Regions from separate parts of the Massilia sp. UBA6681 genome, predicted to be linked through region 1. Evidence: predicted binding sites of a transcription regulator. Region 1 holds the regulator's gene; each other region holds the start of a gene.
The links. Region 1 encodes sigma-54, which starts transcription at its own class of promoters, with help from an activator protein. Its sites were predicted from a motif close to TGGCANGNAANCTGCTTT; they were not measured.
Positions count from the first base shown of each region.

Region 2: a site for sigma-54 is predicted at 2,562-2,579, ahead of B2R83_RS01315 (TorF family putative porin). Genes of this name have one in related genera too.
Region 3: a site for sigma-54 is predicted at 1,736-1,753, ahead of hmpA (NO-inducible flavohemoprotein). Genes of this name have one in related genera too.
Region 4: a site for sigma-54 is predicted at 3,537-3,554, ahead of B2R83_RS11735 (PEP-CTERM sorting domain-containing protein). Genes of this name have one in related genera too.

Region 1 is NZ_DKJX01000031.1:2,883-9,985, forward strand. It holds gene rapZ (RNase adapter RapZ) at 1-193, shown strand, start outside; gene B2R83_RS04085 (enoyl-CoA hydratase/isomerase family protein) at 269-1,354, opposite strand; gene hpf (ribosome hibernation-promoting factor, HPF/YfiA family) at 1,498-1,851, opposite strand; gene B2R83_RS04095 (RNA polymerase factor sigma-54) at 1,909-3,381, opposite strand; gene lptB (LPS export ABC transporter ATP-binding protein) at 3,397-4,176, opposite strand; gene lptA (lipopolysaccharide transport periplasmic protein LptA) at 4,185-4,742, opposite strand; gene lptC (LPS export ABC transporter periplasmic protein LptC) at 4,778-5,380, opposite strand; gene B2R83_RS04115 (KdsC family phosphatase) at 5,409-5,939, opposite strand; gene B2R83_RS04120 (KpsF/GutQ family sugar-phosphate isomerase) at 5,939-6,961, opposite strand; gene B2R83_RS04125 (monovalent cation:proton antiporter family protein) at 7,049-7,103, shown strand, end outside.
Region 2 is NZ_DKJX01000007.1:14,466-21,568, reverse strand. It holds gene B2R83_RS01325 (adenosylcobalamin-dependent ribonucleoside-diphosphate reductase) at 1-2,014, opposite strand, end outside; partial or broken gene B2R83_RS01320 (accessory factor UbiK family protein) at 2,151-2,378, opposite strand; gene B2R83_RS01315 (TorF family putative porin) at 2,677-3,408, shown strand; gene glnK (P-II family nitrogen regulator) at 3,426-3,764, shown strand; gene amt (ammonium transporter) at 3,776-5,176, shown strand; gene gshA (glutamate--cysteine ligase) at 5,318-6,619, shown strand; gene gshB (glutathione synthase) at 6,827-7,103, shown strand, end outside.
Region 3 is NZ_DKJX01000032.1:54,732-61,834, reverse strand. It holds gene B2R83_RS04865 (CatA-like O-acetyltransferase) at 1-90, opposite strand, end outside; gene B2R83_RS04860 (APC family permease) at 91-1,554, opposite strand; gene hmpA (NO-inducible flavohemoprotein) at 1,781-2,968, shown strand; gene B2R83_RS04850 (head GIN domain-containing protein) at 3,119-3,988, opposite strand; gene B2R83_RS04845 (NADH:flavin oxidoreductase/NADH oxidase) at 4,117-5,229, opposite strand; gene B2R83_RS04840 (succinylglutamate desuccinylase) at 5,336-6,337, opposite strand; gene B2R83_RS04835 (NAD-glutamate dehydrogenase domain-containing protein) at 6,342-7,103, opposite strand, start outside.
Region 4 is NZ_DKJX01000070.1:61,538-68,640, forward strand. It holds gene B2R83_RS11720 (TorF family putative porin) at 1-256, shown strand, start outside; gene B2R83_RS11725 (methyl-accepting chemotaxis protein) at 272-2,311, shown strand; gene B2R83_RS11730 (TraB/GumN family protein) at 2,396-3,421, shown strand; gene B2R83_RS11735 (PEP-CTERM sorting domain-containing protein) at 3,590-4,324, shown strand; tRNA gene B2R83_RS11740 (tRNA-Gly) at 4,452-4,525, shown strand; gene B2R83_RS11745 (sialidase family protein) at 4,569-5,834, opposite strand; gene B2R83_RS11750 (aldo/keto reductase) at 5,929-6,840, shown strand; gene B2R83_RS11755 (DUF6064 family protein) at 6,837-7,103, shown strand, end outside.

The DNA.
Region 1 (7,103 bases):
TATTCGCGCTTTTGTTGCGAAGTGGCTGCCCTCGTTCAAGACGGACAACCGGTCCTACCTCACCGTGGCGGTGGGCTGTACCGGCGGGCAGCACCGTTCGGTCTACATGGCGGAAAGGCTGGGGGCCTACTTCGGGCAGACCGAGCGGGTGATCATTCGTCACCGCGAGCAGCCGAAGCACGCGGCGGGGTGATACGGCCCGCGGCTGTTGCTCTGCCGCGAATCGTAGCGTGGGCGGGTTCCCCGCCCACGCTACGAAAAGCAGGTCTCAGGTGAGGTGCCGCAGCGGGTGCGCATACTCCGGCCACACCGGCTCGAAGAAGCGCGCCACCATCTCGGGCCTCACCTCTTCCAGCGTCGGCGGATTCCACTTCGGCTGGTTGTCCTTGTCGATCACCAGCGCCCGCACGCCTTCCAGCACTTCACCATGCTCGAAATTGCGGCGCACCAGGTTGCGCTCCATGCGCAGGCAGTCCGCCACGTCCAGCGAGGCGCCGCGCAGCAGCAGTTCGTGGGTCACGCACATCATCAGGGGCGAGCGCTGGCGCATCGCCTTCAGCGCCTTCTGCGCGAACGGGTTCTCGTCACGACCCAGCGAAGCCATGATCATCGCCACGCTGGCGGCGCCGAAGTGCGCATCGATCACGCCGCGCTGCGCCTGCAGTTCGCTCGGCCCCAGTTGGCCCGCGAATTGCGCCGCATGGCTGCGGATCGCCGCCGGCAGCTGCGCGCCCGGGGTCGTGTCGACCAGCGCCATCAGGCCGGCCAGTTCCGCGCCCGGCACGTACACGTCCGCCAGCCCCACGTACAGCGCATCGGCCGCGCCGATGGTCAGGCCGGTCAGGCCCAGGTACTGGCCCAGCTGGCCCGGCGCATGCGACAGGAAGTGGCTGCCGCCGACGTCCGGGAACAGGCCAATGTTCACCTCGGGCATCGCCATCTTGGTGCGGTCGGTCACGATGCGCAGGCCGCAGCCAGGGCCGCCCTGGGCGATGCCCATGCCGCCGCCCATCACCACGCCATCCATCACGGCGATGTAGGGCTTCGGGTAGAAGTGGATCAGGTGGTTCAGTGCGTATTCTTCGGTGAAGAAGTCTTCCAGCAGCGCGCTGCCGCCCATCGGGCCGACGTGGCCCATCTCGTGGAAGAAGCGGATATCGCCGCCGGCGCACAAGGCCTTCTCGCTGCTGCTGGTGATGACCACCGCGTCGATGCCCGCGTCATCCTTCCATTGCAGCAGGATGGCGCTCAGGGCGCGCACCATGTCGAGCGAGAGGGAGTTCAGCGCCTTCGGCCGGTCGAGCGTGATGACGCCGGTGCGGTTGGCAACGCGGGTCAGGACGGTATCGGTCATGATGGTATTCTGTGATCGAAAAGACATGCATTCTACAGAACATTTGTACAAACGGAAGCGTAGAAAAGTAACAGGTATTGTACAAAAGCAAAAAGGGCGTCCCCTCAGACGCCCTTGCTGTGTTTTGCGGCTACCCGTATGAATTACGCGGCAGCGGCTTCTCCGTTGTCCGGAAGGCGCTTGTGCGCCACGTGGTTATGATTTTGCAGCATGGATTTGTGTTTCAGAACCTGCCTGTCCAACCTGTCCATCAAGGTGTCGATGGCCGCATACAGATCTTGCGCAGCACTCGCCACATGCAGAATCTTGCCCGATACCTGTAGGTTGATCTCGGCCTTTTGCCGTTTTTCTTTTTCAGTGAGGTTATCGATGGCGAGGAACACGTGGGTGTCGATCACGTGGTCGAAATGGCGGGTGATGCGCTCGAGCTTATTCTGAACGTATTCACGGATGGCGGGTGTGACTTCGAGATGGTGGCCGCTGATTGTGAGGTTCATACACACTCCTTTGGGAAGGTGCCCTGCCCGCGCCACAAGGTGAGAGTGGGCAGTGCTTTACAGGGATTTACGGAGGCTGACGGGAGGAATCTTGAGCGCTTCGCGGTATTTGGCAACCGTCCGGCGCGCAATGACCATACCTTGTTCCCCGAGCATCTCCGCGATCTTGCTGTCGGATAGAGGATTCCTAGGGTCTTCTGCTCCTGTCAATTGCGCAATAAGCGCGCGGATCGCCGTCGAGGAGGCTTCTCCCCCCGCTTCGGTGGCGACGTGGCTTCCGAAGAAGTACTTCAGCTCGAACATGCCGTGCGGGGTCAGCATGTATTTCTGCGTGGTTACACGCGAGATCGTGCTCTCGTGTAGGCCTAGTGTATCAGCTATCTCACGCAAAACAAGAGGGCGCATGGCAACCGCGCCGTGGCTGAAAAAGTTGCGCTGGCGCTCGACGATTGCCTCGGCAACACGCAGGATCGTGTCGAAGCGCTGGCGCATGTTCTTGATGAGCCACTTGGCTTCCTGCAGCTGCGCGCCCATCTGGCTTTCGCTCTTGCCCTGCTTGAGCAGGTTCGCATACAGCGAGTTCACGCGCAGCTTGGGCATGACGTCGGGGTTCAGCGACACCTGCCAGCCGTTCTTGGCGCGGCGCACGATCACGTCCGGCACCACGTAGTCGGATACCCCCGAACCGAAGGCCGCGCCGGGATGTGGATTGCATTGGCGGACCACGGCCTGCACTTCGCGCAGGTCTTCGTCGTCGCAGTCGAGCGCCTTTTTCAGCTTGGTGTATTCGCGCTGCGCGAACCAGGTCAGGTAGCCTTCGACGATCTTCAAGGCAAGGCGCCGCGTCACCAGGGGCACGCCCGGCATGCGGCGGATCTGCAGGGCCAGGCATTCGGCCGCGCTGCGCGCGCCCACGCCCACCGGGTCCAGGCTCTGCACCAGCGCCAGCGCGCAGCGCAGCTCGTCCATCTCGATCTCGAGTTCTGCCGGCAGGCGCGCATGGATGTCGTCGAGCGGCTCTTCCAGGTAGCCGTTGTCGTCGAGCGCATCGATCACCAGCTCGGCCAGCGCGCGGTCGCGCAGGCTGCAGCAGCTCAATCGGATCTGTTCCGTCAGGTGCTCGCGCAGCGTGATGCCGTCGGCTTCCAGCTGCGGACGGCCGTCCTCGTCGTCGCCGCTGCGCGCGCCGCCGCCTTCGCCGCCCCAATCCGCATCGGCATCGGCACGCTCCCCATGGTCTTCGCCGTCCGCGCCCTCGGGCTCGGCCTTCGCGCCCTCCTGCCCTTCCTGCGGCTGGGGCGCCGGCGCTTCGCCATTCGCCGGCGCGGTATTGATCGCGCCGTCCGCCAGCAGCCGCACCGAGCGGTCGAGCGGATCGTCGAGCCGTTCGAGCAGCGGGTTGTCGTGCAGGATCTGCTCGATCTCCTGGTGCAGTTCGAGCGTGGAGAGCTGCAGCAGGCGGATCGACTGCTGCAGCTGCGGCGTGAGCGCCAGGTGCTGCGAAGTGCGTAGCTGGAGAGACTGTTTCATGCCTGGTGCTCTTGATTACATCCTGAAGTGCTCGCCGAGGTACACGCGCCGTACGGATTCGTTGGCGATGATGTCGTCAGGGCGGCCCGAGGCCAGCACCGCCCCCTGGTTGATGATGTAGGCGCGGTCGCAGATGCCGAGCGTCTCGCGCACGTTGTGGTCGGTGATCAGGACGCCGATGTTGCGCTCCTTCAGGAAGCGCACGATGCGCTGGATCTCGATCACCGCGATCGGGTCGACGCCGGCGAAGGGTTCGTCGAGCAGCACGAAGCGCGGGTTGGTCGCGAGCGCCCGCGCGATCTCGACGCGGCGCCGTTCGCCGCCCGACAGCGACAGCGCCGGGTTCTCGCGCAGCTTCTCGATCTGCAGTTCGGCCAGCAGGGTGTCGAGGCGCTCGCTGATCTGGTCGCGGGTGAGCGGCTTGCCGTCCACGCGCTGCAGTTCCAGCACGGCGCGGATGTTCTCCTCCACCGTCAGCTTGCGGAACACCGAGGCTTCCTGCGGCAGGTAGGACAGGCCCAGCACCGCACGGCGGTGGATCGGCAGGCTCGAGATGTCGGTGCCGTTGATGTCGATGGTGCCGGCGTCCGAGGGCACCAGGCCGACGATCATGTAGAAGGAGGTGGTCTTGCCGGCGCCGTTGGGGCCGAGCAGGCCCACCACTTCGCCGCATTCCACCTGCAGCGACACGTCGCGCACCACCAGGCGCTTGCCGTAGCTCTTCTGCAGGCCCTTGACGATCAGGGTGCTGCAGCCTTCGACCGCGGTCGCCGCTGCGTCGGTGCTTGCGCTCATGGCTGCCGTCATTGCTTTGCACCTTCGGCTGGCGCCGTGGTACGGCGGGGCGCGATGATCAGGGTGCCGCGGCCGCCGCCCACCTTGCTCTGGCCGGTAGGATCGTTGCGCACCTGTGCGACTTCGCGGCGGTTGTCGTAGGAGATGAACGGCCCCTTGATCTCGTTGGTCATGCGGCCGCCCTCCAGCTCGCGCACTTCGGCGCTGGTGAACAGCTTGACCAGTTCGGCGCGCTCGTCGTATTCGATGCGCTGGGCCTGGCCCTCGACCCACAGGTCGGGACCGCCGTCGCGTTTCTGGCGGAAGGTCGCCAGCTTGCCGTTGTTGGCGGTCAGGGTCACGCTCATGTAGCCCTCCGGCGTTTCCTTCACCAGGGCGCGGTCGGATTTCAGCACCAGGGTGCCGCGCGTGAGCACGACGTTGCCGGTCAGGATGCGGGTCTGCGTGACCTCGTCGACGTCGAGGGAATCGAAGTTGATCACGGCCTGCTTGAGCGAATCGGCACGCTCGGCCAAGGCGCCGAAGGCGGCCAGGCTGAGGAATACGGCAGCGATGATTTTTTTCATGTTCTTGCTTTGTCCTGGGTTGACGCGGCGCGGCGCTACTGCCGCTGCGCGCGTGGCGGATAGACGATCTGGCCGCGGCTGGCCAGGTGCAGCTTCTGGGTCGCGTTGTTGGCCACCATGCCGGTGCCGGTCACGGTGGCGGCCCCCAGCTGCATCTCGATCGGCCGGTCGGTCTTGAGGATTTCTTCGTCGGGCAGCACGGTCAGCGCCTGCGTCTGCACGCGCAGCGCTTCGCTGGTCGGCGTGGCCGGGCGCTGGATGTCGACGTTGCCGAGCAGTTCGACGCGGTGCTCTTCATGGTAGAGCTGGGCGCGGTTGGCGACGATGGTCATGCGCGGCCGGCCGGGCGTCATGCCCTGCATCACCGGCGCCTCGACCTGGGACACGTCGTTCAGCGGCGTATGCGCCAGGCGCTTGCCCGACACCACGTAGCTCGGCTTGCCCTCTTCCGTCATGCGCACGAAGGAGAAGTTCTCGACGATGTAGTCCGGCTCGTCCCCCGGCCCGCCGAGGCGGGCGCCGGCGTCCTCCTGCTCCATCACCTGCACCAGCCAGAAGCTGCCGAAGGCGCAGAAGGTCGCGATCATCATGATCGTCAGGAGCTTCCAGCGGTGGGCGGTGCGCTTGTAGGTGACCATGTCGTGTCCCGTGTCCGATATCGCCGTGTTACGCGAAATACGGCGCCAGCGCCTGCTCGTAGGTGCCCTGCGCGCGCATGACGAGGTCGCAGACCTCGCGCACGGCGCCGCGCCCGCCCGCATTCTTCGTGACGTAGTGGGCGCGGTGCTGCACTTCCGGGTGGCCCGAGGGCACGGTGACGGCGAAGCCGACGCGGGTGAACAGCGGCAGGTCGATCACGTCGTCGCCGATGTAGCCGCATTCCTCCGGCGTGACGCCGGTGGCGGCAAGCAGCTCGGCGAAGCCGACGCGCTTGTCGTGGATGCCCTGGTAGACGTGCGCGATGCCGAGGTCGGCGGCGCGCTTGACCACGATCGGCGACTTGCGTGCGCTGATGATGGCGGTCTTGACGCCGGTCTTGTTCAGCAGCTGGATGCCGAGGCCGTCGAGCACGTTGAAGGTCTTGGTGACTTCGCCGTCCGGGCCGTAGGTGAGGCTGCCGTCGGTGAGCACGCCGTCGACGTCGAAGATCATCACTTTGACGCGCGCCGCGCGCTGCATGAATTCGGTTGGCGTCATCAGATCACCTTGGCGCGGGTCAGGTCGTGGATGTGCAGTGCGCCGACCAGGCGGTCTTCAGCGTCGACAACCAGCATCTGGTTGATGCGGAATTCTTCCATGACGGCGACGGCATCCACCGCCAGCTGCTCCGGATGGACGCGGCGCGGGTTGGCGTGCATCACGTCGCGGATGCTGATGTTCGAAAAATCGGTCACGCGCTCGATCAGGCGGCGCAGGTCGCCGTCGGTGAACACGCCGACCGGGCGGCGCTCTTCGTCGACGACGGCGGTCATGCCCATGCCCTTCTGGCTGATTTCCAGCAGCGCGCGCGTCAGCGGGGTGTCCGGGGACACCGCCGGGATGGCGTCGCCGCTGCGCATCACGTCGCGCACGTGGGTCAGCAGGCGGCGGCCCAGCGCGCCGCCCGGGTGCGACATGGCGAAGTCTTCCTCGCGAAAACCCCGCGCGTCGAGCAGCGCCACGGCCAGCGCGTCGCCCATGGCCAGGGTGACGGTGGTGCTGGTGGTCGGCGCCAGGTTGAGGGTGCAGGCTTCCTTGGCCACCGAGATATCCAGGTGGATCTCGGACAGCTTGGCCAGGCGCGAGTGCGGCTTGCCGGTCATCGAGATGACGGGGGTGCCCATGCGCTTGATGGCCGGCAGGATCTCGAGCAGCTCGGACGATTCGCCGGAATTCGAAATGGCGATGAACACGTCATGCGTGGTCACCATGCCCAGGTCGCCGTGGGCGGCTTCGCCCGGGTGCACGAACATGGCCGGGGTGCCGGTCGAGGCCAGGGTGGCGGCAATCTTGCGGCCGATGTGGCCGGACTTGCCCATGCCGGAGACGACCACGCGCCCGGTGCAGCCGTACAGCAGCTGCACGGCGCGCACGAAATTGTCGTCGTCGCCGAGGCGCGCATGCAGGGCGCGGATCGCGTCGGCTTCGATGGCGAGGGTCTCGCGGCCCAGCTCCAGCACACGGCGGGCCTGGTCCGCGTCAAAACTTTTCAGCATTATTTTTTCATCGGTTAAACTCATAGTGGCAGTATATCCGAATTGGATAAGCAAAAAACTTGCCAGTCGTAACAAACCACTACAACGATAACGAAAAAACAACCGTGGCAGATGCATTCCGGACTTGAACTGACCCTGCTCCTGCTGGGCTGCGCCGTGCTGGGCG
Region 2 (7,103 bases), on a different contig from region 1:
CGCCGGTGCGCTGGTTCGAGGGCATGAAGAATTCGAAGGGCCGCTCCACCGTCACCTTGCGGCCTTCATGCACGCCGTCGGCGCGGATGAAGCTGACGGTGAGATAGGCGGTCTTGCGGCCTTCCTGGGTCGAGTATTCGATCTTGGACGTGACCGACTCCAGTTCGCCCAGCGGGCGGCGCTCGAAGCGCTTCTGCAGCGGGTCCTCGTCCGGCTGGGAGGCCTGTGGCGCTTGCGGCGCCGTCGACAGCACGCTGCCCAGCACCGTGTTCGGACGGTAGGTCGCCAGGCCCTTCAGGCCCGCATGCCAGGCCTGGCTGTACAGGTCGCGGAAATCGTCGAAGGGATAGTCTTCCGGCACGTTGACGGTCTTCGAGATCGCGGTGTCCACGAAAGGCTGGACCGCCTGCACCATGCGCAGGTGGTCGATCGCGCGCATCTCGAGCGCCGTCACGAACTGCGGCGGCAGCGACGCCATGTCGTGCCCCATCTGGCGGTACAGGCGCCAGGCATGGTCCTCGACGTCGTAGCTGCGCATGGCGCCGTCGGGCATGCGCTTCTTGCGCTGGTAGGTCCAGGAATAGGGCGGTTCGATGCCGTTCGAGGCATTGTCGGCGAAGGCCAGCGAAATGGTGCCGGTCGGCGCGATCGACAGCAGGTGCGAGTTGCGGATGCCGTAGCTGCGGATCGCCTCGCGCAGCCAGTCGGGCAAGCGTTCGACGAACTGGCCGTCCAGGTACTGCTCCGCGTCGAACAGGGGAAAAGCGCCTTTCTCGCGCGCCAGCGCGACCGAGGTCGCGTAGGCGGCGTCCCGCAGCGTCTCGGCGATGCGCGCCGCCATGGCCCGTCCTTCATCGGAGTCGTAGCGCAGCCCCAGCATGACGAGGGCGCTGCCCAGTCCCAGGAAGCCGAGGCCGATGCGGCGCTTGTCCCTTGACTCGGCGGCCTGCTGCGGCAGCGGCCATTCGGTCGCGTCCAGCACCAGGTCGAGCATGCGCACGCCGACCGAGGCCACTTCGCACATGCGCTCGAAATCGAATTGCGGATCGGCGCCGAACGGGTCCAGCACGAAAGCCGTGAGGTTGACCGAACCGAGGTCGCAGCAGCCGTAGCTCGGCAGGGGCTGCTCGCCGCAGGGATTGGTGGCGCGCAGCTCTTCTGCGTACCAGAGGTTGTTTTCAAGATTCATGCGGTCGACGAACAGCACGCCCGGCTCGGCGTGGTCGTAGGTCGAGGCGATGATCCGGTCCCACAGTTCGCGCGCGCGGATCTGGCGATAGACCCAGAGCCCGTCCTCGCGGCGGTACGCATTGGCCGCATCCTCGTCGCCCGGCTCGGCGCGGTGCACCAGCTCGAACAGCTCGTCGTTTTCCACCGCGCGCATGAAGGCGTCGGTGACGCCGACCGAGATGTTGAAGTTGGTGAGCCCGCCTTCGTCCTTGGCGGCGATGAAGCGTTCGATGTCGGGATGGTCGATGCGCAGCACGCCCATCTGGGCGCCGCGCCGGGCGCCGGCCGATTCCACCGTGCGGCAGGAGGCGTCGAACACTTCCATGTACGAGACCGGTCCCGAGGCGCGCGAGCGGGTGCCGTGGACCTTGCTGCCCATCGGGCGGATCGCGCTGAAGTCGTAGCCGACGCCGCCGCCGCGGCGCATGGTCTCGGCAGATTCAAGCAGGGCGGTATAGATGCCCGGCAAACCGTCTTCGCTGCCGGAGATGGAGTCGCCCACCGGCTGGACGAAGCAGTTGATGAGGGTGGCCTGCAGTCCCAGGCCGGCGGCCGAGTTGATGCGCCCGGCCGGAACGAAACCCTGTTCCTGGGCCCAGAGGAAGCGCTCCTCGAAATCGGCGCGCCATTCCTCCGGTTCGAGCGCCGCCAGGGCGCGCGCCACGCGCCGGCGCACGTCGAGGATGCTGCTTTCCTCACCCTTGGCGTATTTCTCGCGCAGGACGTCGAGCGAGACCTCCTGCGGCGCCATCGCAGCGCCTGCCGGCTGGTCGACCGCGTTCATGGCACGGGAGTCAAGGCTTGTCGAGGATCACGTGCGGCGCGGACGGATCGGTGGCGCCGGGGAGCGCATCGCCGGCAGCCGGCGTGGCCGGCGTGGAGGAGGCCGCCGTGCTGACGGTGCCGCCCTGCGCGGCCAGGCGCGCTTCCAGTTCCACCACGCGCAGCTCGAGCGCTTCGAGCTTGGCGCGGGTCTTGGCCAGCACCTGGGCCTGGATGTCGAACTCTTCGCGGGTGACCAGGTCGAGCTTCGAGAAGCCCTGGGTCATCATCGCCTTGACGTTTTTCTCGATGTCCTTGGCCGGCGAGCTTTCCAGCGCCTGGTTGATCTTGCCCTGGATGTCATTGAAGAAGCTGTTCATGTCCATTTCCTTTCAGTCGGATCGCACTGCACCACGACAGTGCGTTGCACTCCGCTTTTGGTGCGCCGCGCCGCGGCGGATGCCTGGCGCAAGGGTTTCCCCCGTTATTCGAATCGCAAATGGGGCGGATGGCTGAGAAAACAAGCATTCCAGCAGCACTCCGTCGCCCTTTCGGTGGTTTTTTCAAGCTGGCACACATCCTGCTAAAGAGTTGGCAGGCGTGTAGCAAACCAGATTGTAAACCGCAACAGCCCGCGCCACGGTTCAGCCGTCGAACGCAGCTGTTGAAAATAAGGGGAATGTCATGAAGTGCAACACCATTGCAGCAGCAAGCCTGGCCGTGCTGGCCTTGTCGAGTGTTCCTGCGTTTGCGCAAGAAGCTGCTCCTGAGCATCAAATCAGCTACAACGCCGCCATCACCAGCGACTACCGTTACCGCGGCCTGTCGCAAACCCGGTTGGATCCGGCGCTGCAGGGCGGCGTCGACTACGTGCACGGCCCGACCGGCCTGTACGTGGGCACCTGGCTGTCCACCATCAAATGGACGAAAGACCTCGGCGGCGACGGCGACATCGAATGGGACGTCTACGGCGGCAAGCGCGGCAACCTGAGCGAGAACCTCACCTATGACGTCGGCGGCCTGTACTACTGGTATCCGTCGAACGACCTGAGCCCGCGCGCCAACACCTTCGAACTGTATGCGCGCCTGGGATTCGGTCCGGCCTACGTCAAGTATTCGCACTCGACCACCAACCTGTTCGGCACCGCCAACAGCAAGCGCAGCGGCTACCTGGACCTGGGCGCCGACATCGACGTCTACGAGGGCGTGTTCCTGAACCTGCACGCGGGGCGCCAGGAAGTAAACAACAACAGCGCTTTCTCGTACACCGACTACAAGGTGGGCTTGAGCAAGGACTTCGGCGTGGCGACCGTGTCGCTGGCCTGGGTCAAGGGCAATACCAAGGCCTACCTGAGCCCGGAAGGCGAAAACCTGGGCAAGTCGGCAGCCGTGCTGAGCGTGTCCAAAACTTTCTGAAATAGCGAGGCAATACCATGAAAATGATTACCGCCATCATCAAGCCCTTCAAGCTGGACGAAGTCCGCGAAGCGCTGTCGGAGATCAACGTACAGGGCATGACCGTGACCGAAGTGAAGGGCTTCGGCCGCCAGAAAGGCCACACCGAGCTGTATCGCGGCGCGGAGTACGTGGTCGACTTCCTCCCGAAGATCAAGATCGAAGCGGCCGTCGACGACGCCGTGGTCGAGCAGGTGATCGACGCCATCTCGGGCGCTGCCCGCACCGGCAAGATCGGTGACGGCAAGATTTTCGTGGCCGACCTCAACCAGGTCATCCGTATCCGTACCGGCGAGACCGGCAACGACGCACTCTAAGGGGAAGCCGAATGAAGCATACCGTTACCAAAGTCCTCGCCGGCCTCGCTGCAGCCGGCCTGGCGCTGCCGGCGCTCGCCGCGCCCACCGTCAACAAGGGCGACACCGCGTGGATGTTCGTCGCCACGCTGCTGGTCATCATGATGTCGATCCCGGGCCTGGCCCTGTTCTACGGCGGCCTGGTGCGCGCCAAGAACATGCTGTCGGTGCTGATGCAGGTGTTCATGGTGTTCTCGCTGATCATCGTCCTGTGGTGCCTGTACGGCTACTCGCTGGCCTTCACCCAGGGCAACGCCTTCATCGGCGGCTTCGACCGCGTCTTCCTGAACGGCATCTATGACGCCGCGGCCGGCACCTTCAGCCAGGCCGCCACCTTCAGCAAGGAGACCATGATCCCCGAGTTCATCTTCGTGGCCTTCCAGGGCACCTTCGCCGCCATCACCTGCGGCCTGATCGTCGGCGCCTTCGCCGAGCGCGTGCGCTTCTCGGCGGTGCTGCTGTTCATGGTGATCTGGTTCACCTTCGGCTACCTGCCGGTGGCCCACATGGTCTGGTTCTGGGCCGGCCCGGATGCGATTTCGGATGCCGCCAGCCTGGCGAGCGTCACCGAGAATGCCGGCTTCCTGTGGCAGCACGGCGCACTCGACTTCGCCGGCGGCACCGTGGTGCACATCAATGCGGCGGTGGCCGGCCTGGTCGGCGCGTATGTGATCGGCAAGCGCATCGGCCTGGGCCGCGAATCGATGGCCCCGCACTCGCTGACCATGACCATGATCGGCGCCTCGCTGCTGTGGGTGGGCTGGTTCGGCTTCAACGCCGGCTCGGCGCTGGAAGCGGGCGACGTGGCCGCGCTGGCCTTCATCAACACCCTGCTGGCGACCGCCGCGGCGGCCGTGTCGTGGATGTTCGGCGAGTGGGCCTTCAAGCGCAAGCCTTCGCTGCTGGGCGCGGTGTCGGGCGCGGTCTCGGGCCTGGTGGCGATCACCCCGGGCGCCGGCTTCGTCGGGCCGATGGGTGCGCTGGTGATGGGCCTGCTGGCCGGCGTGGTCTGCCTGTGGGGCGTGACCGGCCTGAAACGCCTGCTGGGCGCCGACGACTCGCTCGACGTGTTCGGCGTGCACGGCGTGGGCGGCATCCTGGGCGCGCTGCTGACCGGCGTGTTCGCGGCGCCGCAGCTGGGCGGGCAGGGTGTCTGGGACTACGTCGCCAACAAGGCCTCGCCGGATTACTCGATCGCCGGGCAGCTGCTGGTGCAGGCCGAGGCGGTCGGCGTGACCATCGTGTGGTCGGCGCTGGTGGCCTTCATCGCCTTCAAGCTGGTGGACGTGGTGGTGGGCCTGCGCGTACCGGCCGATGCCGAGCGCGAAGGGCTGGACATCACCAGCCATGGGGAGTCGGCTTACCACCTGTAAGCGCGCGACGTTCCAAGGGAGGCGCCCGCATGGGCGCCTTTTTACGTTTACGACAAGTATGCGGACTTTAAATAAGGATATTCGTCCATACCTAAGGCTACCGATATAATTCGAATAAGCCACTACTAGGACGTCCACACCATGGTTCCGCACCTCGCCACCGCCCTGACCGGTCCCCTCCTGGACCTGGAAAAGAAGATTCTCGAAGCCACGCCCGCCATCGAACGCTGGTTCCGCCTCGAGTGGCAGGAGCATACGCCGCCGTTCTATTGCTCGGTCGACCTGCGCAATGCCGGCTACAAGCTGGCGCCGGTCGACACCAATCTGTTCCCGGGCGGCTTCAACAACCTGTCGACCGAGATGCTGCCGCTGACGGTGCAGGCCGCCATGGCCGCGATCGACAAGTATTGCCCGGACGCACGCAACCTGCTGATGATCCCGGAAGTCCACACGCGCAACCCGATGTACCTGCAGAACGTGGCGCGCCTGATGCAGATCTTCCGCCAGACCGGCCTGCACGTGCGCCTCGGCTCGCTGTCGCCGGACGTCACCCAGCCGACGCCGCTGGCGCTGCCTGACGGCAACATGCTGGTGGTGGAGCCGCTGGTGCGGTCGCCGAACGGCCGCCGCGTCGGCCTGGCCGATTTCGATCCCTGCACCATCCTGCTGAACAACGACCTTTCGAGCGGCATCCCTTCAATCCTGGAAAACATCCACGAGCAGTCGCTGCTGCCGCCGCTGCACGCCGGCTGGGCGCTGCGCCGCAAGAGCAACCACTTCAAGGCCTTCGACGAAGTGGCCAAGAAGTTCGGCAAGCTGATCGAGATCGACCCCTGGCTGGTCAACCCGCTGCACAGCAAGGTCGGCGAAATCGACCTGCAGCAGGACGTCGGCACCGAGCAGCTGGCCGATGCCGTCTCGGCCCTGCTTTCGAAGATCAAGAAGAAGTACAAGGAATACGGCATGAAGGAGCAGAAGCCCTTCGTGATCGTCAAGCCCGATGCCGGCACCTACGGCATGGGCGTCATGACGGTGAAGGACGCCAGCGAGGTGCGCGACCTGAGCCGCGCCCAGCGCAACAAGATGACCGTCATCAAGGATGGCGTGGCGGTCACCGACATGATCGTGCAGGAGGGCGTACCGACCTTCGAATCCATCAACGACGCGGTGGCCGAGCCGGTGGTGTACATGATCGACCGCTACGTGGTGGGCGGCTTCTACCGCGTGCACGCCGAGCGCGGCATCGACCAGAACCTGAACGCACCGGGCTCGCAGTACGTGCCGCTGGCCTTTGCCCAGCAGCACGCGGTACCGGACCTGAAAGCCAAGCCGGGCACGGCGGCGCCGAACCGTTTCTACGTGTACGGCGTGGTGGCGCGCCTGGGCCTGCTGGCAGCCTCGCTCGAGCTCGAGCGCACCGATCCGAATCCGGAAGTTTATTAATCCGAAAACATACCGGGGTCAGGTCTGACATTCAGACACGAGCTCGAGCATGGACAAAGTTGTATTGCTCAGTTCGTGTCCGAATGTCAGACCTGACCCTCGCAGTATGGGTAGCTTCGGGGCGGCTGGACGGCATTCCGGCGGGGCTCGTCCGCGAGCTTTCGCGTTTCCGGCTAAAATCAGGGTATCTCCTGCCATGGATGCCCCATGAAAATCGCTTTCCTCGCCGACCCGCTCTCCACGTTCAAGATCTACAAGGATTCGACTTTCGCGATGATGCGCGAAGCCGCCAGGCGCGGCCACGCCATCTACGCCTTCGAACAGCGCGACATGGTGCTGGAAGAGGGCGTGGTGACGGCGGTCGTCACGCGCATCCACCTTACCGGCGAAGCCGATGAGTGGTACCGCGCCGACCGGCCGGAAAGCGTGGAGCTTTCGTTCTTCGACGCTGTGATCGAGCGCAAGGACCCGCCCTTCGACATGG
Region 3 (7,103 bases), on a different contig from region 1:
CAGCTCCAGCGGAAAACAGATGTTGACCGCGGCGCTGTCCATCGCGTCGAACAGCGCGAAGCGGTCGCGCCGCCGTTCGAACACCTCCATTTATCGGGCCTTGTTCAGGCGGCTGTGGCGCACGCTGTACAGGAAGTAGGTGGCCACGGCCACGCCCATCCAGATGAAGAACACGCGGAAAGTGGCCGGCGACAGGTCCTTCATGATGTACAGGCAGGCACACACCGACAGGCCGGGAATCACATAGGGACCGAAAGGCACGCGGAAGTGGCCCGGCTCGCCGGGACCCTGCTTGGCGCGAATCACCGGCACGGCGATCGACACCACGATGAAGGCGGTCAGGGTGCCCATGCTCACCATGTCCCACAGGAAGGTGGCGTCGACCAGGCCGGCCACCGCGCCCACCACCAGGCAGACGATGATGGTGTTGGCGGTCGGCGCCAGGGTGCGCTTGTTCACCTTCTGGAAGGTCTTCGGGATCAGGCCGTCGCGGCTGATCGCATACAGGATGCGCGTCTGGCCGTAGATCGTCACCAGGGTCACCGAGAACACCGACACCACCGCGCCGGCCGACAGCACCAGCGCCGGCCAGGCCTGGCCGGTGACGTTCTGCAGGATCACCGACAGGCCGGCTTCCTGGCCTGCGAACATGCGGGCGGGCTGGGCGCCCATCGCGGCCACCGCCACCAGCAGGTAGAACACGGTCACGATCAGGAGCGCCGACAGGATCCCGATCGGCACGTTGCGGCGCGGGTTGTTCACCTCCTCGCCGGCGGTGGCGATGGTGTCCAGGCCGATGAAGGAGAAGAACACGGTGCCGGCGGCGGCGGTCACGCCGGCCATGCCCACGAAGCCGCTGTCGGGGTCGGGGCTGAAGAAGGGCGTGAAGTTGGCGGCGTCGAAGCCGGTAAAGGCGATCACGACGAAGAAGATCAGGATGGCCAGCTTGACCAGCACCATGATGGAGTTGGTGGTCGCCGATTCCCTGGTGCCGCGGATCAGCAAGATGCAGCACATCGCCACCAGGATCACCGGCGGCAGGTTGAAGTTACCGGGATTGACGTGGACGTTGTGGTGGTCGGACACGAACATCGGCGAGCGCAGGTGGGCCGGAATCTCCCATCCGAAGGCATTCGACAGGAAGTTGTTCAGGTAGTCCGACCAGCCGATCGCCACCGCGCTTCCCGCCAGGCCGTATTCGAGCAGCAGGCAGGCCGCCACGATGAAGGCGGCGAACTCGCCCACGGTCGCGTAGGCGAAGGAATACGAGGAGCCGGCGGCGGGCACGCGGCCGGCCAGTTCGGCGTAGCACAGCGCAGTCAGGCCGGCGGTGACGGCGGCGAGCAGGAAGGACAGGATCACGGCCGGACCGGCCTTCGGCACCGCCTCGACCATCGTGAAGAAGATGCCGGTGCCGACCGTGGCGCCGACGCCGATCATGGTCAGCGGGAACAGGCCGAGCGATCGCTGGAGGCCGCCGCCGCTGCTTTCTTCGTCATGCTGACGTTCGGCTGTTTTGGTGCGGATCAGCTTTTGGCCAAGGGTCAGATTCACGGCATGTCCTTTGTGAAGAAGCTTCGGCAGCGCTCCGGTCAAGCGCTCATCTAAAAGCAGCGATTATATGGGTTTTGTGTTCTCGCAATAAAATTGTTTGCTCAAAGATGCATTTACTCAGCATCTTTTGATAGAATGCTCCCGTCCGCACCGATTGCCCATCGCGTCCGGGCCAATTTTTTGGCCTTAAACATGCATCATTAATACATCTATCAAGGAACCCATCATGATCTCGAGCGCTTCCCGTCCGTACATCGACGCTTCCGTCCCCGTCCTGCGCGACCACGGCCTGGCCATCACCACCACCTTCTACCGCAGCATGTTCGAGGCCCATCCGGAGCTGAAGAACCTGTTCAACATGGGCAACCAGGCCAGCGGCGTGCAGCAGCAATCGCTGGCCTCGGCGGTGTTCGCGTACGCCGCCAACATCGGCAATGCCGCGGCGCTCGGTCCGGTGGTGAACCGCATCGTGCACAAGCACGCCGCGGTGGGCATCCGTGCCGACCATTACCCGATCGTCGGCCACCACCTGCTCGGCGCCATCAAGACCGTGCTGGGCGATGCCGCCACCGAGCCGCTGCTCAAGGCCTGGGAAGAGGCCTACACCTCGCTGGCGCGCCTGTTGATCGATGCGGAAGCGAAGATGTACGAGGAAGCCGGCGTGCAGCCGGGCGAGACGCGCGCGATGCGCGTAACGGAAGTGGTGCGCGAGAGCGACAACGTGGTCTCCATCCGCTTCGTCCCGGCGGACGGCGGCGCCCTGCCGCCCTTCAAGGCCGGCCAGTACCTGAGCGTGGCGGTCGAGTTCAGCGACGGCCGCCGCCAGCTGCGCCAGTACAGCCTGTCGGATGCCCCCGGCAAGGACAGCCTGCGCATCTCGGTCAAGCGCGAAGACGGCGGCGCCCATCCGGCCGGTGAAGTGTCGACCTGGCTGCACGACAACGTGAACGTGGGCGACGTGCTGCACGTGATCCACCCCTTCGGCGACTTCCTGCCGGATACCGAATCGAACGAGCCCGTGGTGCTGCTCTCGGCCGGCGTCGGCATCACGCCGATGATCGCGGCGCTGAACCGCATCGCGACCGTGAACCCGGAGCGCCGCGTGATCTTCGCCCACGCCGCACGCAACGCGGCGCACCACCCGCACCAGGCGGACATCGCCAGCGCCAAGGCGCGCATGCCGCACCTGCACGTGGTGACGTTCTACGAAGAGGAAGAGGCAAGCGCCGCCCTGAAGGGCAAGATGGAGCTGACGCGCCTGCCCTCGTGGCCGCGCGGCGAGACCGATGTCTACATGTGCGGCCCGCTGCCCTTCATGCAGGCGCAGTGGAATGCGCTGCTGGCGGCAGGCGCACCGGCGAGCCGCTTGCACCGCGAGGTGTTCGGTCCGGACCTGCTCGATAATTTGCTCTAAGCGAGGCCTTGCTTTACGTAGGGTGGGCGGCTCGTAATGAGGGCCACCGGCCCTCATTACCCCACGCGGTGATAGCTGCAACATGAAACTTCGCGGCTGTTCTGGCGCTGGTTGAACGCGTGGGCAGGAAACCTGCCCACCCTACAAATATTAATCGAGCAGATGCACGTTGCGGCCGGTAACGCTGCGCTGCGCCGGATGCCCATACACCCGGATCCCGCCCGAGCCGCCGCCATGCGCCACCAGCGATTGCTTGACGGTGGCGCGAATCCCGCCCGAACCATCGGCCGCCAGGTCGGCGTCCTGCGTCGACAGCGCGGCCAGGTCCACGCTGCCCGAGCCTGCGACACGGGCATTGAGCGAACGCACCGCGCCGCCGGCCTGCAGCACGCCCGAACCGGCCACGCTGGCGCGCACGTAGTCGCCGCGGATCTCGCCGACGTGCATGCGGCCCGAACCCGCCAGGCTCAGGTCGGCGCTGGCGCTGCGCAGTTGGCCCGCGTCGAGGACGCCCGAGCCGCTCACGCGCGCATGCAGGCTGTCGACCTTGCCGGACAGGGCTACCGTCCCGGAACCGCTCTTGCGCACCTCCAGCGGCGCGCCGTTCAGGTCGCGCACGACCACCTGGCCGGAACCGCCGGCACGCACCTCGGTCAGGCGCGGCGTGGTGTAGACGATGCGCACCGGTGTCCTGCTGCGCAGCTGGCGCTCGTTGGAGATCTTCAGGGTATTGCCCTGCGCCTCGGTGCGGATATAGGGCAGCAGGTTGCCGTCGGCTTCGACCAGCAGCGAAGGCGCCTGGCCGACCCGCACCTCGACCTGCATCGACCCGCTCACTTCCAGCACGCCGTGCGCCGCGACCTGGCGCTGGTCGCGCGCGGCGATGCCGTCGCCCTCGACCGCGTTGTCGCTGAACACCGTGCGCATGCGCACGTCGCCTTCGTTCGGCGACACGATGATGGCGCAGCCGCTCAGGGAAGCGACAGCCGCGGCGATGGTGGCAAGGGCGATGAGACGCATGGCGAAAATCCTCTGTGGTTGTTAACTGGTGCGACTTTAACAACCACCTCGCATGCCCGCTTGCCCCGTGCGACAGGCTGCAAGAAACGATAGCTGAGCTGCGGTTGCGCGCCGCCAGCCGCCCCGCGTCAGCCCACGCGCATGCTGCCGAACAGTTCCTTGTATTCACGCGGCTGCGAGCGCCAGTATTGGGGCGGCGCGAACACCTGCTCGCCCAGCTGGGCCGCCGCATGCCAGGGCCAGCGCGGGTCGTACAGCATGGCGCGCGCCAGGCCGATGAGGTCGGCCTGGCCCTGCTGCAGGATGCTTTCCGCATGCTGCGCCTCCGTAATCAATCCCACGCCGATGGTCGGCATGCCGGTCTCCTCCTTGATGCGCTGCGCGAACTCGACCTGGTAGCCCGGCCCCACCGGGATCTTCTGCAAGGGCGACAGGCCGCCGGTCGAGACGTGGATGAAGTCGCAGCCGCGTTCTTTCAGCGCCCGGGCGAAATGCAGGCTCTGCTCGATCTCCCAGCCGCCCTCGACCCAGTCGGTGGCCGAGATGCGCACGCCCACCGCCATCTCCTTCGGCACGGCGGCGCGCACGGCGTCGAACACCTCGAGCGGGAAGCGCATGCGGTTTTCCAGGGAACCGCCGTACTCGTCCTCGCGCAGGTTCGACAGCGGCGACAGGAACTGGTGCATCAGGTAGCCGTGGGCCGCATGCAGCTCGATGCCGTCCAGGCCCAGCGCAGCTGCGCGGCGCGCGCTGGCGACGAAGGCTTCCTTGACGCGCACCAGGCCGTCGGCGTCGAGCGCAAGGGGCAGCGCCTCGCCTTCCGCATGCGGGATGCTTGACGGCGCAAGGGTCTGCCAGCCGCGCGGCTGGCCTGGCGCGATCTGGGCGCCGCCTTCCCATGGCACATGCGTCGAGGCCTTGCGGCCGGCATGGGCCAGCTGGATGGCGATCTTGATGGGGGAGTGCCGGCGCATCGCACGGATCACCGGCGCCAGCGCTTCCTGGTGGGCGTCGGACCACAGGCCCAGGTCATCCGGCGAGATGCGGCCATGCGGCGTCACCGCCGTCGCTTCGATGATGAGCAGGCCGGCGCCGGACAGCGCCAGGCCGCCGAGGTGGATCATGTGCCAGTCGGTCGGCAGGCCGTCGACGGCCGAGTACTGGCACATCGGGGCGATCGCGATACGGTTTGGAAGTTGCAGGGGGCCCAGGGTAACTGGGGAGAAAAGCATGCTGCTCATGAGGCCTCCGCTTGGGGCAAAGGCTTCAGTCTAGCTGGGTGGCGGGTTTGATGCTGCGAGCTTGCCCGAAAAAAAGGGGAAGCAATGCTTCCCCTTGTTCGTCTACTCAGCGGATACGCGTGACCATCAGCCCCGCGCGCAAGCCAACCCGCACATCCGGATTCGGAAACACGACCAGCTCCTCGTCATGCTCCACGCGGTACACGGTCTCGCCATCGGTCGCGATCACATCACCCTTCTTCATCGGCGTGAAGTTCCAGGTCTCGCGCCCCACCGACATGGTGAAGGCATCCGACAGCTTGATTACCTGGCGCGCCGTTGCGAACACGTGCGGCGCCGCCCTGGAGGCAAGGCCGGGCTGCCCGCGCAGCAGGCGATCCAGCGCGGTCGACGCATCGGCGAACTGCGACAGGTCGTTCTGCCCCAGCGTCCCGACCCGCCCCAGCTCCACGGTGCTGCCCGCGGCGCCATGGTGCTCGCTTGAATAGTAGCTGTAGGTGCCCACCGACTTCGGGTTCATGATGACGGCGCCGATCGCCGCCTGTCCCAGCCAGTCGATGAGCGCCTTGCGCGGCTCTTCAAGAATGATCTCGGGCACGATCGCGAACATCGGATAGTGCGATGGCCGGATCGCCGTGTGCAGGTCGAGGTGCCAGCGCTGCGGCCCCGCTCCATCGAAGAAGGCGCAGGTGGCCTGGACCAGCGCATCGGCACGCGCCGCTTCTGCGGTACCGGCCAGCGTCCCGCGATCCGCACGGAACATGCGGTTCAGGTCGGCGTCGATGAAACGCTTGCCCTGGGCGATGGCGTCGATGTTCCCGACGCACAGCATCAGGTCCACCGCCAGCTCGCGCGGGGTGCGCGACAAGGCTTCGATCAGCCAGGCGACCATCTCGATCGGCCCGGTCTCGTCGCCATGCACGCCCACCGACACCAGCACGCTCGCGCGTGCCGGGTCGGGCGTCGCCGCTTTCACCGTCAGGATGCCGGGCGCCGGCAACGCGACCGCGAAGCCGGCGCCTGAAAAGCGCTGCGCGACCGAAGCGAAGTCCGCCTCGGCCAGTGCGCGCACCGCTTCCGGCAGCGCGGAACCCAGGTTCGCGCTCATCCGCTTACGCAGCCAGACGGTCCGGGCTCGAACCTTCCGACAGCGCCCAGACGTCCAGCATGGCCTGCTCGAGCTCGACCGGCTGTGCGAAACCGGTCAGGCCGCGCGCCTCGGTGACTTCCTTGACGGCCGCCAGCGGGTCGCCGCCCTGGCCGGCACGCTCGATCACCTGCAGCAGCAGGCGCTGCTGGGTGCGGCGCAGGGCCTGCATCGCGTAGTTGCGCAGCTGTTCCTGGGCCTTGCTCTGGGCCGGCAGCTTCAGGCCGCGCTCGAGCATGTCGATGCCGGCCTGCTGGCGCAGCGCCATGCCGACCTGCAGGAACTGAGCCAGGCTCATGCCGCCCGGACGCTGCACCGACACCGCCGCGAACAGGAAGGTAGCCAGCGACTCGATGGTCTCGACCGTCTTCCACGCCGCGGTGAACGGCGCCGGCAGGCCGCTGTGGCCGTCGGCTTCCGAACGGGTGGGGCTCAAGACGCGCAGTTGGTCGGCCTGGCCGAACAGGGTCGACAGCTCGGCCATGCCGTCGGCGCCGGCCGGCAGCGAGAGCACGCCTTCGATCACGGCGCGCATCAGCGCACGGGTGCGCATGTCGACCGCCATCGAGACGTCACGCGGCACCTTCAGCGCATCGGCGTCGAGCGCGTCGAACACCGGCGCCAGGTGCAGCGCCGACCAGGCGCGCGCCCATGCCTTCACCACTTCGGTCTCGTCGACGCGGTGCTCGGCCGCCAGGTCGCGCAGCATCAGCGGACCGCAGCGGTT
Region 4 (7,103 bases), on a different contig from region 1:
CGTGCTCAACCTGCACATCGGCGACGGACGCGTGGCGGGCGAGGGCAATGCCATCTGGGACTGGCGCGATGCAAAGGCGGGTGTCACCAGAACCTTCGACGGCGGCTGGAGCATCGCCGCGGCCTGGACCCGCGCATGGGGCGCCACCGATGCCTACAAGCGCTACACGACGGGCGTGCCGCGCGGCGACGGCGCCGTCGCCTATTCGAATCCTGCCAAGGGCACGTTCGCCGCGAGCGTCGCCCGCACCTTCTGAGAACGAGAGACGACCATGAACAAGCACCAGGCAGCGCATCAAGCACAGCATGCATCGCGCCGTTTTTCCCTGTCCCTGAGCGCCAAGATCTGCGTCACCGCCACCCTGCTGGTGGTGGCCAGCCTGGGCGTGACATCGAGCTTTATCGCGGTCAAGAACAGCCAGAGCGCCGAGGAAGCCGCGATGCGCCAGGCGCGGACGCTGACCTTGCAGGCGTCGGCAATGCTCGAGAGCCGCATTGCATCGAACCTGGCGACGCTGGAAAGCGCGGCCACCGTGCTGGCCTCGACCCAAGCGGGCGGGCAGGCGCTGACGCGCACCCAGGTCGCCGACCTGGTGCGCGCCACCCTGGTGGGCTCGGAAGACTTCATCGGCAGTTCGGCGGCCTATGAACCGGACGCGCTGGACGGCAAGGATGCCGAGTTTGCCGGCCAGGCGCCGCTGTACGACGCCACCGGCCGCTACATGCCTTACTGGACGCGCAGCCCGCAAGGCAAGGTCAACGTCGAGCCGATCGTGTTCGTCACCACCCCGGGCGGCAACGACTGGTACGACGTGCCGAAGGCGACCGGCCGGGCCCATTTCACCGAGCCTTACCTGTACCGGATCAACGGCAAGGACGAGGCGATCGCCACGCTGGCGACGCCGATCATGGTGGACGGCCAGTTCAAGGGCACCTTCACCGGCGACTTCCCGCTCACCGGTCTCGGCACGATGCTGGCCAATATGAAGATCATGGACAAGGGCACGCTGGCGCTGATCTCGAACGGCGGCATGTACGCCAGCCACAAGGACACCTCCCGCAACGGCAAGAAAGCGGAGGACCTGCCCGCTGCGGCGCTGGAAGCGGTCAAGCAGGGCAAGCCCTACGAGTACCTCGACGACAAGGGTATCGTGCACGTGCTGCAGCCGCTGCAGGTCAGCAAGGACATGGCGCCATGGGCCATTTCACTGGCTTTCCCGCAAAGCGTGACGACCGCCCCGGCGCGCGAGCTGGCCGCTTATGCGGCGCTGGTCGCCGTACTGTGCGCGGCGGCCGCCGCGCTGGTGATGGTGACGGTCCTGCGCCGCCTGACCCGTCCGCTGCGCGTGCTGGGCCAGGCGATGACCGACCTGGCCGGCGGCAACGCCGACCTGAGCGCGCGCCTGGCCGTCAAGGGCAACGACGAACTGGCCGACATCGCCCGCGGCTTCAACGTCTTCGTGGCCAAGATCCAGGACGTGCTGGCGCGCGTGCGCAGCAGCTCCGACGCCGTGGCGGTGGCATCCAGCGAGATCCGCCAGGGGAACGCCGACCTGTCGGTGCGCACCGAACAGCAGGCCGGCGCGCTCGAGGAAACCGCGGCCTCGATGGAAGAGCTGAACGGCACCGTGAAGCAGAACGCCGACAACGCGCGCCAGGCCAACCAGCTGGCCGAGTCGGCGAGCGAGGTCGCCACGCGCGGCGGCGAAGTCGTGTCCCAGGTGGTCGGCACCATGGCCTCGATCAGCGACGCCTCGAAGAAGGTGGTGGACATCATCGGCGTCATCGACGGCATCGCCTTCCAGACCAACATCCTGGCGCTCAACGCCGCCGTGGAAGCGGCGCGTGCGGGCGAGCAGGGCCGCGGCTTCGCGGTGGTGGCGACCGAGGTGCGCAACCTGGCGCAGCGCAGCGCCGCCGCCGCCAAGGAGATCAAGACCCTGATCGGCGACTCGGTCGACAAGGTCAGCATGGGCACCATGCTGGTCGAGGAAGCGGGCAAGACGATGAACGAAGTCGTGTCGAGTGTGCGCCGCGTCAGCGACATCGTCGCCGAGATCAGCGCGGCCAGCGCGGAGCAGAGCTCCGGCATCGGCCAGGTCAACCAGGCGATCGTGCAGATGGACGGCGTAACCCAGCAGAACGCGGCCCTGGTCGAGGAGGCGGCCGCCGCGGCGGAAAGCCAGCAGCAGCAGGCGGCGACACTGGTGGCGCTGGTGGGCGAGTTCAAGCTCGAGGACAGCGAGCCGCAGCTGGCCGCGCGGTCGACGCTGGCGGCTCCCGTCCCCAAGCGCCTCATGCAGGCGGCATGAAAAAGAGGGTAGCCCAAGCCTGTTAAGTTCCGGTTCATATTGCAGGGCTAAGCTTGACGGACAACCAACAACAAAGGTGTCCTGATGCTGAAATTTGCAATCCTGCCGGCCCTGTGCCTGGCCTTGTGCGCAGCGCCGTCGTTTGCCCAGACCGCCGATCCGGCCGCGGCGCCTGCGGCAACGAGCGCCGCGTCAAGCGACGAGGCGCCGGCCGCGCCCGAACAGATCCTGGTGGTCGGCCAGAAGCCCGGTCCGGGCATGTGGAAGGTCTCGAAGGACGAGCACGTGCTGTGGATCTTCGGGACCTATTCTCCGCTGCCGGTCAAGATGGACTGGCGCTCGCACGAGGTCGAAGCGGTGATTGGCCGCTCGCAGGAATACCTGGCGCCGCCGGTCACCAAGGTCGAGGCGTCCTACTTCAAGATGGCGCTGGCGCTGCCCAGCCTCATCGGCGTCAACAGGAACCCGGACGACGCCACGCTGCATGACGTGCTCCCGGCCGAGGTCTACGCGCGCTGGCTGCCGCTCAAGGAAAAATACCTGCCCAAGAACAAGGAGCGCGACCGGCCGATCTTCGTGGCCAATGAGCTGTTCAGCGCTGCGCTGAAGCACGCCGGCCTGACCAACAGCACCGATGTGCGCAAGCAGGTCGAGAAGATCGTCGACCAGAAGAAGCTCAAGGTGACCCGGACGGTCAATGAAGTGAAGATCGACAACCCGCGCCAGCTGATCAAGGATTTCAAGAAATCGCAGCTCGACGACGTCGCCTGCTTCTCGAACACCTTGAAACGCCTGGAAACCGACATCGATGCGATGCGCGTGCGCGCCAACGCCTGGGCCAAGGGCGATATCGACGCCATCCGCAAGCTCGATTTCAACGAGCAGGAAAGCTGCAGCAACGCGATCCGCAACAGCGCTGTCTTGCGTGACCATCCGGCCTTCCAGGGGGCGGAAGAGCGCCATCGCGCCATGTGGCTCGCCAATGCGGAGGCCGCGCTGGCGAAGAACGCGTCGACCTTCGCGGTGCTGTCGATGAAGGACCTGCTCGATCCGAAGGGCCTGATGGCGGCGCTGGCGGCGAAGGGCTATACGGTGGAGCAGCCGGAGTAAGCGGCGGACTTTGGCTGTCGAAAACTTTACAACTCCAGGGAAACTTCATCAGAACAGCAATGTAGCTGGCACTAAACTATTGTTTTCAAAGAGAAAAGTTTACCAAGTTCAACATTGGTGTGAAAATTGCTACATGTCTCCCGTCCAAAATTTTTAGGGAGATCAATCATGCATACCATGTCGCGTATTGGAATGAGCTTGTTGCTGGGCGCTGTTTCGGCCTTTGCCACCGCCGCTCCCGTTTCGCCAGAGTACACGAGCTTCGGCCCGCTGGCAGGTGCTACCTACGGCGGCTCGGGCATTCCGAACAATCCGTCCGCGATCACTTACCGCGAAGGCTTCACCATTGCTCTCACGGCGCACCAGCGCTACGACGCGCCCAAGCTGCTCAATGATGGCGCGGGGACGTACTTCGCAACACCGGGCACCACGCTCTCGCCCAAGAATGTGCTGGGCTCGACCTGGAACGTGGGGTATTACGTCCATGTCGACCAGCCGACCTTCGCCGAAAGTGGACTGAGTTTCAAGCTGTTCTACGACCTCGATGCGGGCATGAATACGGACGAGGACAAACTGGGCGTTCTCAACCTGGATACATTCTTCGCGATCGGCGCCGGAGGAACTGCCCTGGATACCAAGCAGGATTCCCAGAACATGCTGTTCGCTTTCCTCGCCACGCCTTCGCCCCTGGTAACCCCGCCAACGGGTGGCGCCAGCTTCAATCCGCAGGCAAACGGCCACTATAGCTTCATCCTGGCGGCGTACAACGGCCAGGGCGATGAACTGGGCCGCAGCGCCATCAATGTCCAGGTCGGCGAAGTGCCGGAGCCAGGCGTGTTCGCGCTGCTGGGCCTCGGCGCCGCAGGCCTGGTCGCCGCGCGTCGCCGCAAGCAACACGCCTGAGCATTAACAGAACGTCTGCCTTCGACGCCCGGCGCCAGGCCGGGCGTTTTGCTTGCCGGCGCCGGCTGGCTGAGGAAAGCCTGAGGATTTGTCAAAGCCCGGCAAACGCGCGTAGAATGCAGGCAACGCGGGTGTAGCTCAATGGTAGAGCAGGAGCTTCCCAAGCTTAAGACGAGGGTTCGATTCCCTTCACCCGCTCCAGTCTTCAGTCCCCCATCCCCCAAGCTGTAACACTGCCGACTCTTCAGCGAGAATCGGGCAGGCGTCCCCGCATCACCCAAACGCGGCTGCCGTCCCCCCGGGTGAGGCTGCTGTTGACCAACGCGACCATCCCGTCGCCGGCCGCGAGCTTCTTGCCGAGCATGCCTTGCTGGCTGCCCTGGCGTGCCCCCGCCCCTGGTCCGCTGTGCGGCACGGTGACCGGGGCGCCGCCATCCCGGCTGTAGCGCAGCCCGTGCGCCGACTCCCAGGCGACATGCACGCGGCCGTGCGCATCGGTCGCCAGTTGCGGCGCCATCGCCGCTTCAGCGCGCGTGGACAGGGTGCGCGGCGTGCCGAATGCCAGTTCGGGGCCATCGGAGCGAACATGGCGGATCGCCGCCGGCTGCTTACCCGCCTGCTCCATATAGACGAGATGCAGCCGCCCGTCGCGATCAAACGCCAGGCGCGGCGCATCGGCCCGCGCTGCCCTGGCGCCGACCAGGACCGGCGGCGCGAAGCTCACGCCGTCGTCCAGCGAGCTGCTCACGCGGATGTCGGCGTCCGGATCCTCGCCCACCGTCCATGCCAGGTAAACCTTACCACCGCCAAGCGCAAGCGAAGGGCCACGGGCCGGACGCTTGTCGTCGCCGGCGATCCGCTGCGGCGGCGTGAAACTGCGCCCGCCGTCGCGCGAGCGCGCCAGCCACAGGGCGCCGTCGTAGTCGGTCCACGCCGCGTAGACCTTGCCGTCCGCGCCCACTGCCAGGTCCAGGCTGCCGTTCGACCAGGTGTCGCGGTCCAGGCGCCCCTTGCCGTCGCCGCCGAGCGAGTTCGAGAGGTTCACGGGCTGGGAAAAGCTGCGGCCGCCATCGAGCGAGCGCGCATACAGGATGTCCCCGCCATGCGATCCGCCCGAGAAGATGATCTCCTGCCAGAGCAGGTGCAGCGTGTCCGGGCCACCCGCCGCGATGCGTGGCATCCAGGAAAAGGTGGCGGGACTGCGCGACACGTCGACCGGGGCGGCGCGTGCGCGGCCATCTGCCCCGAGCACCTGCAGCAGCACTTCCTTGCGGCGCTGGTCGACCCAGGCCACGGCCAGGCCGCCGCCGGGCAGGAAGGCGAGGGTGCCGTCGTCCACGTAGTCGTACTGCGAGTCGTTCTGGCGCCATGGACCCTTGGTGCCGCCACCGCTGGCGACTTCCTGCACGGGCAGCCAGGACATGGCATCGCGGTCCGGCGCCGACCGGACCGGCACGCAGGCCAGCAGCATGGCGATGACGAGCAGGCGGGTGCGAATGTGAAGGCGCATCGGGTTCCTCCAGGCGCCGGCAGGGAATGCGCCGCGCCCGGCGCCGGCGCGGTATGCTCGATGCTACTCGTCCCATCCGCCAAGGAGCGCCCGCATGCAACTCGCTTCCCGATCGCGCCGCCGCGTGCTCGCCTCGCTGCTGGCCTTGCCGGCCTTCGCCCATGCCCAAGGGCGCCCCGCGATCCTGACGCGCGCCATTCCCTCTTCCGGCGAGCAGCTGCCGCTGGTCGGCCTGGGCAGCTGGATCACCTTCAACGTCGGCCGCGATCCCGAAGCCCGCGCCGAGTGCGCGGCGGTCATGCGCCAGTTCTTCGCCGGCGGCGGCCGGCTCATCGATTCCTCGCCCATGTACGGCTCGGCGCAGGAGGTGATCGGGGAAGCGGTGGGCAAGCTCAAGCCCGCGCAGCTGTTTTCGGCCGACAAGGTGTGGACCGGTGAAGGCGCGCAGGGGCCGGCGCAGCTTGAAACCTCGCGCCGCCTGTGGCAGATCCCGCGCTTCGACCTGCTGCAGGTGCATAACCTGCTGGCCTGGGAAGCGCACTTGCCGATGCTGCTGCGGATGAAGCGGGAAGGGCGGCTGCGCTACGTCGGCATCACCACCTCCGAAGGACGCCGGCATGGCGAGATCGAGAGAATCATGGCCAGCCAGCCGATCGACTTCGTGCAGGTCTCGTACAACGCGCTCGATCGCGAGGTGGAGCAGCGCATCCTGCCGCTGGCGCGCGAGCGGCGCATCGGCGTGATCGTCAACCGGCCGTTCCGGCAAGGCGACCTGACCCGGGCGCTGGCGGGCAAGCGCCTGCCCGGCTGGGCCGCGGAGATCGGCTGCACCAGCTGGGCGCAGGCGCTGCTCAAGTTCATCGTCGCGCATCCAAGCGTCACCTGCGCGATTCCCGCCACCTCCAGCGTCGCCCACGTGCGCGAGAATATGCTGGCCGCGAGCGGGCCGCTACCGGACGAGGCGCTGCGCCGCCGTATCGTCCAGGATGTCGAAAGGCTGGCATGAGCGAGTGGTGGACGTACTCGCTGTCGGACTTCCTGATGTTCTCGGCGCGGACCTATTACCGCCAGTTCGAACTGATGAACCGCGAGTGGTGGCCGCTGCAGCTGCTGGCGCTCGCCGCGGGTGCGGTTATCCTGGGCGGCATCGCGCACCGGCGCCTGGCCAGCGCACGGAGCGCCTTCGCGCTGCTGGGCGCAGCCTGGCTGTGGGTGGGCTGGGCCTACCACTTGCAGCGCTATGCCGACATCAACATCGGTGCACCATAT